DNA from 4 places in the Rhizobium sp. 57MFTsu3.2 genome. Region 3 is predicted to be linked to each of the others. Evidence: riboswitches for the same ligand, from Rfam matches in the RefSeq annotation. Region 3 holds a riboswitch; each other region holds the start of a gene.

Region 1 (2,194 bases), 120 kb from region 3:
CGGTGTCGAGAAGGTCGGTCTTGTTGAGTACGATCAGATCGGCGCAGGTCAGCTGGTCCTCGAAAAGCTCCTCGATCGGGCTCTCATGGTCGAGCGACTCGTCTTCGACCCGACGAGCCTCGACGGCATCGTGATCGTCCGCGAAGCGGCCCGCGGCAACGGCGGCGCTGTCGACAACGGTAACGACGCCATCGACGGTGACCTGCGTGCGGATATCAGGCCAGTTGAACGCCGCAACGAGCGGCTGCGGCAGCGCGAGACCGGATGTTTCAATAACGATATGGTCGGGGCGCTGTTCGCGCTCCAGAAGCTTGGTCATCGTCGGAATGAAGTCGTCGGCAACCGTGCAGCAGATGCAGCCATTGGTGAGCTCGATGATGTCATCCTCGGTGCAGTTCTCCGCGCCGCAGCCCTTGAGCACGTCGCCGTCGACGCCGAGATCGCCGAATTCGTTGATGATAAGCGCGATCTTCTTACCGTTGGCATTGGAGAGCAGATTGCGGATCATCGTCGTCTTGCCGGCGCCGAGGAAACCCGTGATCACGGTCGCCGGAATTTTCTGCTGGTTCATGAAATTCAACCCTTCATCTTCAACGGCAGTCCAGCCGCGATAAAATACACATCCACGGCCTCGGCCGCGATCATTTGATGCAGACGGCCGGCATGGTCCCGAAACTCCCGCGCCATGCGGTTTTCCGGCACGATACCGAGACCGACCTCATTGGAAACGATGACGAGACGGGCTCGTGCCGTCGGCAGATACGCCACAAGCGAGGCAAATTCCGCCCCTATGTCGCGGTCTTCCATCATCAGATTGGTGATCCAAAGCGTCAGGCAATCCACCAAAACTGCCCGCTTCTCGCCATCGATCGCCCGCAGGCAGCCGACAAGATCCAGCGGCTCTTCATGGGTATGCCAGAGATCGCCGCGATCGGCTTTGTGCTTGTCGATCCGGGCGCGCATCTCGTCGTCCCAAGCCCGACCGGTCGCCACGTAATGGTGCTCCAGGCCGCTCGAGACGACCAGTTGCTCGGCAAAACGCGATTTGCCCGAGCGCGCGCCGCCCAGGATGAAAGTCGCGCCTGATGATATCGGGCTCATGGAAAACGCTGACCGATCTTCGGAAGCCTTCCGCGAGAGACCGGAACGACTGCGGAGCGCAGCCGGCAAATCTGTCTTTCAGCCATGACAACCTCCGTGCTGGCAGCGGGCATCACCCAGGAATGGGCTTTTCGCCCGGCACAGTTGGCAGGTCTCCTGGCTCGCGGGTCTTGGCCGCGATCGGGGCAAACCGGAAACCGGTCGCCCCAGATCGTGCCAGCGGATCTTCCTCGCCTTCCCGGCTGCATTTCATGAAAAGGCGGACGATTCGTAGACGTAAGAGGCGTCCTGCCCCGGTTGATCATGATGCACTGCCAGTGACTTTTCCGTCGCCACTTTCGCACAGCCCGCCTGCACCCTTGCAGGCTGTCAGCCACGCGAAACCAACGCCGGACGGAAAACCCTGACCGCTCTACAGTCGCGGGGTCGGCTCTGATGACGGTGCCCGAATTGGGTCCACCGCTTCACATTCCCTTTTCATCCGCACCGATTCAACCGGTCCGGAACCATCCGTTATGGCGTCATCGTTAGGCAAGGCCACTCCTGAAGTCAATCAAAAGCCGTCGCTCCTAAGATTGCCGTCATCGCCGCGAAACGCTGTCAAGTCGACCTACTCTACAAGATTTATCGTCTTTTATCAGTGGCTTACGTCATAAATAATTATTGTCCGCGCCGGTCTTTTGCCGCAATTGCATCGCAAGCGGGTCGCGCCACTGATTTGCCCCTCCCTTCCTCGCACTTGAACGCGCCTGCGCCCGCCTAGTTTTCCTGCCATGCTCCTCAAAATCGATATTCGCCGCTTCGGTCCGTTTCATACCCTTCTCGATATCGGGCGGATGCGCGCCCTGCTGCGCCGCAGCGAGATGGGGATGGTCATCGCCGGCGCGATCGTCGGTGTCATATCGGGTTTGGCGGTGACCGGTATGGGTCTCATTTCCCGCGAAATGCACAGCCTGATCTTCGGAATCAGCGACGTCGAGAGACTGAGTTCGTCGCAGATCGACAACAAGCTGCTGTTGCTGACGGCGCCGGTCTGCGGCGGCATTCTCCTGGGTCTGTTGCTGTTCGTGCTTGCCAAGACCCGCAAGAAGCC
Region 2 (2,194 bases), on a different contig from region 3:
GCATCTTGCCCCAGAGACAATAGGCATGCTGGATCTGCGCATAGTTCAGCACGCGTCGGAACGGCTCGTTCGTGTCCGTGGCACGCGCCGCGAGATCAATGATCCGATCGCGATACTCCGCCATCATGACCATTTCGCCATGTGAGATCTCGGCGATCGCGATGCCGCTTTGGGAACCGCTGCTGCTCCGCTGGTGCGCGTCGGCCGCGACGGACCAAAGCTGCAGGACAGCAATCATGGCTACAAGAAAAATGGGACGCCGACTGGTCATCTCTGAGGACAGGCTCCGGATTGCTCCGGGGCCTTCTCCGATCAATGGAAGACCGACGCGCGAGCGCTGAGCCTGGGTGCGGCACCGAGCTTGCGCTCGGCCAGAGCACCAAAGGCCAGGCCAAGAACGCCCCATAGGATGGCGTGCATCCCGATCGTGGTCGTACGGAAACGCCAGAGAACCATAGCCGAATAGTTCTCCGCAACCTCGTTGATCGGCGGCAGCAGATACTGCACGAGGCCGATGAAACCGACATAGGCCAGACCTGCCGCGATTGCCGCATTCCACATACCGAACCGCGGCGTGAGGCGGCGTGCAAGCGCAATTGCCGCTACAAGCGCAGCGATCGAAACGACGATCATCAGGAAAAACAGCTCGGTCCTGACGCCAATGGTGTCGGGATTGCCGACTGCTGGCGGATTGGCCGGATATTTTATGTTGGGTACGATCACGATAGCGACAAACGCCGCAACGGCGATGACGGCACAGGTCCCGCGGGCGCTCAGATTGCTGAACCGCCCCTGGATAAAGGCGAATACGAGGGCAAACAGGCCGCCGACAGCAATGCTGTAGGCCATTACACCGGTCAAGAGGCCAAGGCCCGCCTGCGTGGCGCGGCTGACGATTTCAGGCTCAGCAGTTTCACCCGCCGCCTGGGCGGCCGCCTCCTCGAACGCGATCGCCTGGTCGACAAGCGGCTCGCCGAAAGTATGCGCAAAGGCGAAAACGAGGACGCCAGCGATCACCCCCGCGAGCATGCCGCGAAGCAAAAGATTTCCAACCATGTCCGGAACTCCCTTAGTGGCAGGGAAAGCCGAGGAGATGCCGGCCGTCATGCACGAACTCGTGCACGTACATACCGTTGAAAAGCGCCATCGCGCCCTCTTCGGTACCGACGAAATAGATGGCGATGAGCATCAGTAGACCGCCGAAGATGGCCCAAGGCAAAAGCTCGCCAACCGGAATCGGAGCCGGTGCGGCGACGGGCGCAAAAGTAGTGTCAGACATGTATTCCTCCTGGAATGACGCGTTCAGTCGAGAATCGTTGCGTGGCAGGGTCTGACTTCCAGTCCGAGGTATCCTCATCCTGATCACAGTGGCGCGACCGCACCGGAATTTCACCGGTTTCCAAACCCACAACATCACCGTTATATCTGCCGCTTCGAACCTGTCAACGAAACTTCATGCAGCGGCGGACCACGCTCCCCGATATCCGGAGACAACGAACGTGATGACGCGCCTTACCTGGATCTGCCACGGCCCGACGGCCGCCAACCGCGAGGCGCGCTTCCCGCAGGACGAACCGCTGAATGAAAAGGCAATCATTGCCACACGGGCAATCACCCCACGCCTGCGGCACGCCGACAGCGTCTTCGCCAGCCCGACGCTGCGCGCGCGGCAGACGGCCGGCGCGCTTGGCTTGCAGCCGGAAGTTTCCGAGGCGCTCGCCGATTGCGATTTTGGCCGCTGGGCGGGCCGTTCGATCGCCGAGATCCAGCAAGCGGAACCCGAGAACCTTGCCGCCTGGATGGCGCAACCGGAGGAAGCACCGCATGGTGGCGAGGCGATCGCTGCCGTGTGCATGCGTGTAAACGGCTGGATGCGCGAGCACTTGCAGTCCGGCGGTAACATCATCGCCATTACCCATGCGGCGGTCATCCGAGCAGCCATCATCGGCACGCTGAATGCCCCCCTGTCATCATTCTGGATTACCGATATCGAACCGCTCGCCGTCGCTCACATGACCAGCAACGGAAGCCGCTGGTCCCTGCGCTTCGAAGGACAAACCACCTAATTTTCAGGGCGATAATTTAGTCCAGCCTTACGCAAGCAATCGATGCGATAGTTTTTCGACCCGACACCGTCGGGCTGTCAATCCTTGCCCCAAGGAGGACTTTGCATGCCCTATGATTGGAGCGGCGC
Region 3 (2,194 bases):
CAGATTCTCGGTCAGGCGCATTTGCTTGTGCTGAGTGGCGAGCCGTCGTAGGTCTGGCGGATTCGATGCTCAGGAGGATTCAGATTGCGCAGTTCCGTTGAGATCTACAACATCAGGACAGGCGAGGCGCGCGTCGTCTGGCAAACCACGCAACTCGTTGAGGCGCCGAACTTTTCGCCGGATGGGACCTATCTACTGTTGAACGGCGACGGACTCCTCTACCGTCTCGCACTTGATGGTTCGAGCAAGGTCGGCAAGGTCGATACCGGCTTTGCGACGACCTGCAACAACGACCACGGCATTTCGCCCGATGGCCGCCAGATCGTCATCTCCGACAAAACCGAATTCGGGAAGTCGACGATTTATGTGCTGCCGGCCGAAGGTGGTACGCCGCGGCTGGTGACGCAAAATCGGCCATCCTATTGGCACGGCTGGTCGCCCGACGGGAAGCAACTCGCCTATTGTGGCATCCGCAACGATTTGTTCGATATCTACACGATCTCCGTTGACGGCGGCGAAGAAAAGCGGCTGACCCACGGCGAGGGGCGCAATGACGGGCCGGACTATTCCGCCGACGGTCAATGGATCTACTTCAATTCTAGCCGCACCGGCCTCATGCAAATCTGGCGAATCCATCCCGATGGGACCGGTCTCGAGCAGGTCACCAGTGACAACTATGGGAACTGGTTTGCCCATCCGTCGCCCAACAACGACAAGGTTCTGATCCTTTCTTACGATCCTGATGTGTTCGACCATCCACGCGATCTCGATGTTCGCCTGCGGCTGATGGACATGGATGGCGCAAACCTGACGACGCTCTTCGATCTCTTCGGCGGGCAGGGAACGATCAACGTGCCCAACTGGTCGCCGTCAGGTGATGAGTTCGCCTATGTGCGCTACTTTCCCGTCTCGGATTAAGGGATTGCGTCGGCCAGGGTTTATAGGCATAGACGCGTCCGTCGGGTGCCCGTCGCAGGCGGGAGAATCGGGAATTCGGTGAAAGACCGAAACGTGCCCAACGCTGTAAGGCTGACGGCTGCCGCAAAGAGCCACTGGTCCAGTACCGGGAAGGCGCGGCAGTCGGATGACGCCAAGTCAGAAGACCGGCCCGACATCATAGACTGACCCGCGTGGACTGCGGGCGGTTGTGTTGTTGGGGATTGACGATGCGACCAGACCACTCAGGCTCCCTGTCGGGAGCCGCAGCCTTTTCGAACGAGGAACGCGACGCCGTCTACAGGGCGATTTCGACGCGACGCGACGTGCGTTCCGAGTTTCTCCCGGATGCCATACCGGACGACGTCGTCAAAAGGCTTCTGACGGCCGCGCATCACGCGCCGTCCGTTGGGTTCATGCAGCCCTGGAATTTTATCCTGGTGCGCGATGACAAGGTGAAGGAGGCCGCGTGGCAGGCCTTCAATCGCGCCAACCGCGAGGCCGGCGAGATGTTCGAAGGCGGGCGGCAACAGCTCTATCGCTCGCTGAAGCTTGAGGGCATCCGAACCGCACCGCTCAGCATCTGCGTGACCTGCGATCCGGACCGCTGCGGCGATGTCGTTCTTGGCAGGACGCACAATCGGCGGATGGATTCCTACTCCACGGTCTGCGCCGTGCAGAATCTGTGGCTCGCCGCCCGCGCCGAAGGCGTGGGGGTCGGCTGGGTGAGTATCTTTCACGAGTCCGATATCAAGGACATCCTCGGTGTTCCTGATCGGGTCGAGATCGTTGCCTGGCTCTGCGTCGGCTATGTCGACCGGTTCTATGACCAGCCGGAACTCGCCGTCAAAGGATGGCGCCAGCGATTGCTGCTGGAGGAACTGGTGTTTACGGATCGCTGGGACAATCCAGCGGACTGAGGGCGGCTATTGCTGCTGCGGCTGAGGGCCCGGCTTTGCCGGATGCTTGAGGTCGATTGTGCCTTGGTCGCCGGCCAAGAACTGCGGACCGATCTGGCGCACCTTGTTGGTCGCCGGATCATATGGCCTGTCCGGCACCTGAGGCTGCGGTGCAGCCGGGGCGGCGACCTTGCTCGCTGGCTCGGGCTTCTTGGTTTCGATCGTGGTGATCGATCCTTGTTGCGGCGGTTCGCTGATCGATTGGCTTTTTCGCATCCGCTCATAGTAGGCGTTGAGGTCGCAGCTGCAGGATGATTTTTCGCCGGGTTTGCGGTTCTTGTAGGCGAAAGCGTTCGGCA
Region 4 (2,194 bases), on a different contig from region 3:
AGATCACGACCGAAGTGAGGGGAAGCCTGCTTGCCTGGCTTGAACGCAGCCCATGAAGGGGATGCTGACGGGACCGGTTACCATTCTTCAACTGGTCCTCGTTCGCGACGACCTGCCTCGCGAGACCGTCTGCCGACAGATCGCGCTCGCCATCCATGATGAGGTGAAGGATCTCGAACAAGCGGGCGCCGGCGATGGTCCAGATCGACCAAGCGGCGTTACGCGAAGGCCTTCCCCTCAGGAAGGGTGCCTGGCAGCATTATCTCGATTGGGCTGTCGAGTGCTTCCGAATTTGCTCCAGCGACGTGGCGGACGACATGCAGATCCATACGCACATGTGCTATTCCGAGTTCAACGACATCATGGATTCGATCGCCGCGATGGACGCGGATGGGATCTCGATCGAGACGTCAAGGTCGAAAATGGAACTGCTCGATGCATTCGTCGGAGAAGGTTATCCGAACGAAATCGGACCAGGTGTCTATGACAAGCCGCGGGTTCCTCATGCCGAGGAGATGCGAGCGTTGATCAGTCTGGCGCGCACACATTTGAGCGACCGCCAACTTTGGGTCAACCCGGACTGCGGCTTGAAAACCCGCAATGGGAAGAGGTCAAACCCGCACTCGTCAATATGGTGAAAGCCGCGCGCAGCCTGCGCGAAGTAGCCGCGGTAGAGGGCTAGCCCTACCGTGCCACCGAACCCCGAAGCCGGGCGAAGGTCCGGCTTCGTTGCCTTCATTATTTGTCCCCAGCGTTTCTGCGTCTGTCTGATGGTATCCGTTGACGCGATTTTCGCCTCGTATACTATATCTTGTGTTCGAGGTTCTTCCGATTCGCGTCGGAAGCTAAGACGGGAATACGGTGCGTGAGGCCCATGATGGGTCGAGCAATGCCGGAGCTGCCCCCGCAACTGTGAGCGGCGAGCATTCGATCGATAGGTCCACTGAACGCCTTGAGGGCATTGGGAAGGCAGATCGAATGTGATGATCCGCAAGCCAGGAGACCTGCCTTGCAACGCAAACGTCCACGGGCGGGGTGTCCGGAAGGTCGCGATTGCGTGCGGGATGTTGCCGTGCGTGCCGCTTCCCCTGACCGCCGCATGAGCCACTTCGGGGTGAAGTCTTATGATCTTGAGTTTCGAAATCCGTCCGCGCGAATGACGGGCGCCTGAGCGTCCGGCGACCGCAAGCGGCTGCCTTCATCATCGCTCACTTTTGGCCGGACGTCGGAGGATGTCCGATCGCTATCGCCCGCCTATCTGACATGAGGATTACCATGACCATCACCGTCTACAGCAAGCCCGCCTGCGTTCAGTGCACGGCGACCACACGCGCGCTCGATCGGCAAGGGATCAACTATGACGTGATCGACGTCTCGACCGACACCGCGGCCTACGAGCTCGTGCAGGGTCTCGGCTACCGTCAGGTTCCCGTCGTCGTTGCCGGTGACCTGCACTGGGCTGGCTTCCGACCTGATATGATCAACGCTCTGGCCTGAGGATCGGCCGATGGGTGAGCTCGTCTATTTCTCCAGCAGATCCGAGAACACCCGCCGCTTTGTCGAAAAACTCAGGCTGCCCGCATCGCGGATTCCGATCGGCGCCGAGCTCACGCTTACGGCGGAACGTCCCTTCGTCCTGATCGTCCCGACCTATTGCGGCGACGGCGGCAAGGGCGCCGTCCCCAAGCAGGTGATCCGTTTCCTCAACGATGCGGCGAACCGCTCGAACCTCCGTGGCGTGATTGCCGCGGGCAACAGCAACTTCGGCGAGACCTACGGGCTTGCCGGCGACATCATCGCAAGGAAATGTCAGGTGCCCTACCTCTACAGGTTCGAGCTTCTGGGCACCGTGGAGGATGTCGCCAATGTCAAACATGGATTGGAACGATTTTGGACACGGCAGTTCTCGAACGCCCTGTGAAGGTGGCGGATACGAAGGTGGCGGACGCAACGCTCGACTACCACGCGCTCAACGCGATGCTGAACCTCTATGACGAGGACGGAAGGATTCAGCTCGACAAGGATCGGCAAGCGGCCAAGCAGTATTTCCTGCAGCACGTAAACCAGAATACAGTGTTCTTCCATAATCTCAGGGAGAAGCTCGATTACCTCGTCACCGAAGGCTATTATGAGCAGGAGGTTCTGGACCAGTATTCGTTCAATTTCGTCCGCGACCTGTTCGATCACGCCTACG

The links. Region 3 has a riboswitch for cobalamin ahead of bluB (5,6-dimethylbenzimidazole synthase). Riboswitches for the same ligand answer to the same signal wherever they lie in the genome.
Region 1: linked by a shared signal. The riboswitch ahead of cobU (bifunctional adenosylcobinamide kinase/adenosylcobinamide-phosphate guanylyltransferase) and the one ahead of bluB (5,6-dimethylbenzimidazole synthase) in region 3 are both predicted to bind cobalamin.
Region 2: linked by a shared signal. The riboswitch ahead of AF71_RS19210 (CbtB domain-containing protein) and the one ahead of bluB (5,6-dimethylbenzimidazole synthase) in region 3 are both predicted to bind cobalamin.
Region 4: linked by a shared signal. The riboswitch ahead of nrdH (glutaredoxin-like protein NrdH) and the one ahead of bluB (5,6-dimethylbenzimidazole synthase) in region 3 are both predicted to bind cobalamin.

What each region holds. Positions count from the first base shown of each region.
Region 1 is NZ_JDWI01000003.1:47,610-49,803, reverse strand. Features, by position in the region: gene cobW (cobalamin biosynthesis protein CobW) at 1-571, opposite strand, end outside; gene cobU (bifunctional adenosylcobinamide kinase/adenosylcobinamide-phosphate guanylyltransferase) at 577-1,101, opposite strand; cobalamin riboswitch at 1,230-1,627, opposite strand; gene AF71_RS04345 (chloride channel protein) at 1,875-2,194, shown strand, end outside.
Region 2 is NZ_JDWI01000018.1:108,860-111,053, reverse strand. Features, by position in the region: gene AF71_RS19220 (hypothetical protein) at 1-271, opposite strand, end outside; gene AF71_RS19215 (CbtA family protein) at 313-1,056, opposite strand; gene AF71_RS19210 (CbtB domain-containing protein) at 1,070-1,279, opposite strand; cobalamin riboswitch at 1,308-1,445, opposite strand; gene AF71_RS19205 (histidine phosphatase family protein) at 1,503-2,066, shown strand.
Region 3 is NZ_JDWI01000003.1:170,258-172,451, forward strand. Features, by position in the region: gene AF71_RS04970 (PD40 domain-containing protein) at 85-918, shown strand; cobalamin riboswitch at 945-1,127, shown strand; gene bluB (5,6-dimethylbenzimidazole synthase) at 1,167-1,856, shown strand; gene AF71_RS04980 (DUF2865 domain-containing protein) at 1,863-2,194, opposite strand, start outside.
Region 4 is NZ_JDWI01000013.1:27,569-29,762, forward strand. Features, by position in the region: partial or broken gene AF71_RS15420 (5-methyltetrahydropteroyltriglutamate--homocysteine S-methyltransferase) at 47-682, shown strand; cobalamin riboswitch at 804-1,027, shown strand; gene nrdH (glutaredoxin-like protein NrdH) at 1,276-1,497, shown strand; gene nrdI (class Ib ribonucleoside-diphosphate reductase assembly flavoprotein NrdI) at 1,508-1,921, shown strand; gene nrdE (class 1b ribonucleoside-diphosphate reductase subunit alpha) at 1,891-2,194, shown strand, end outside.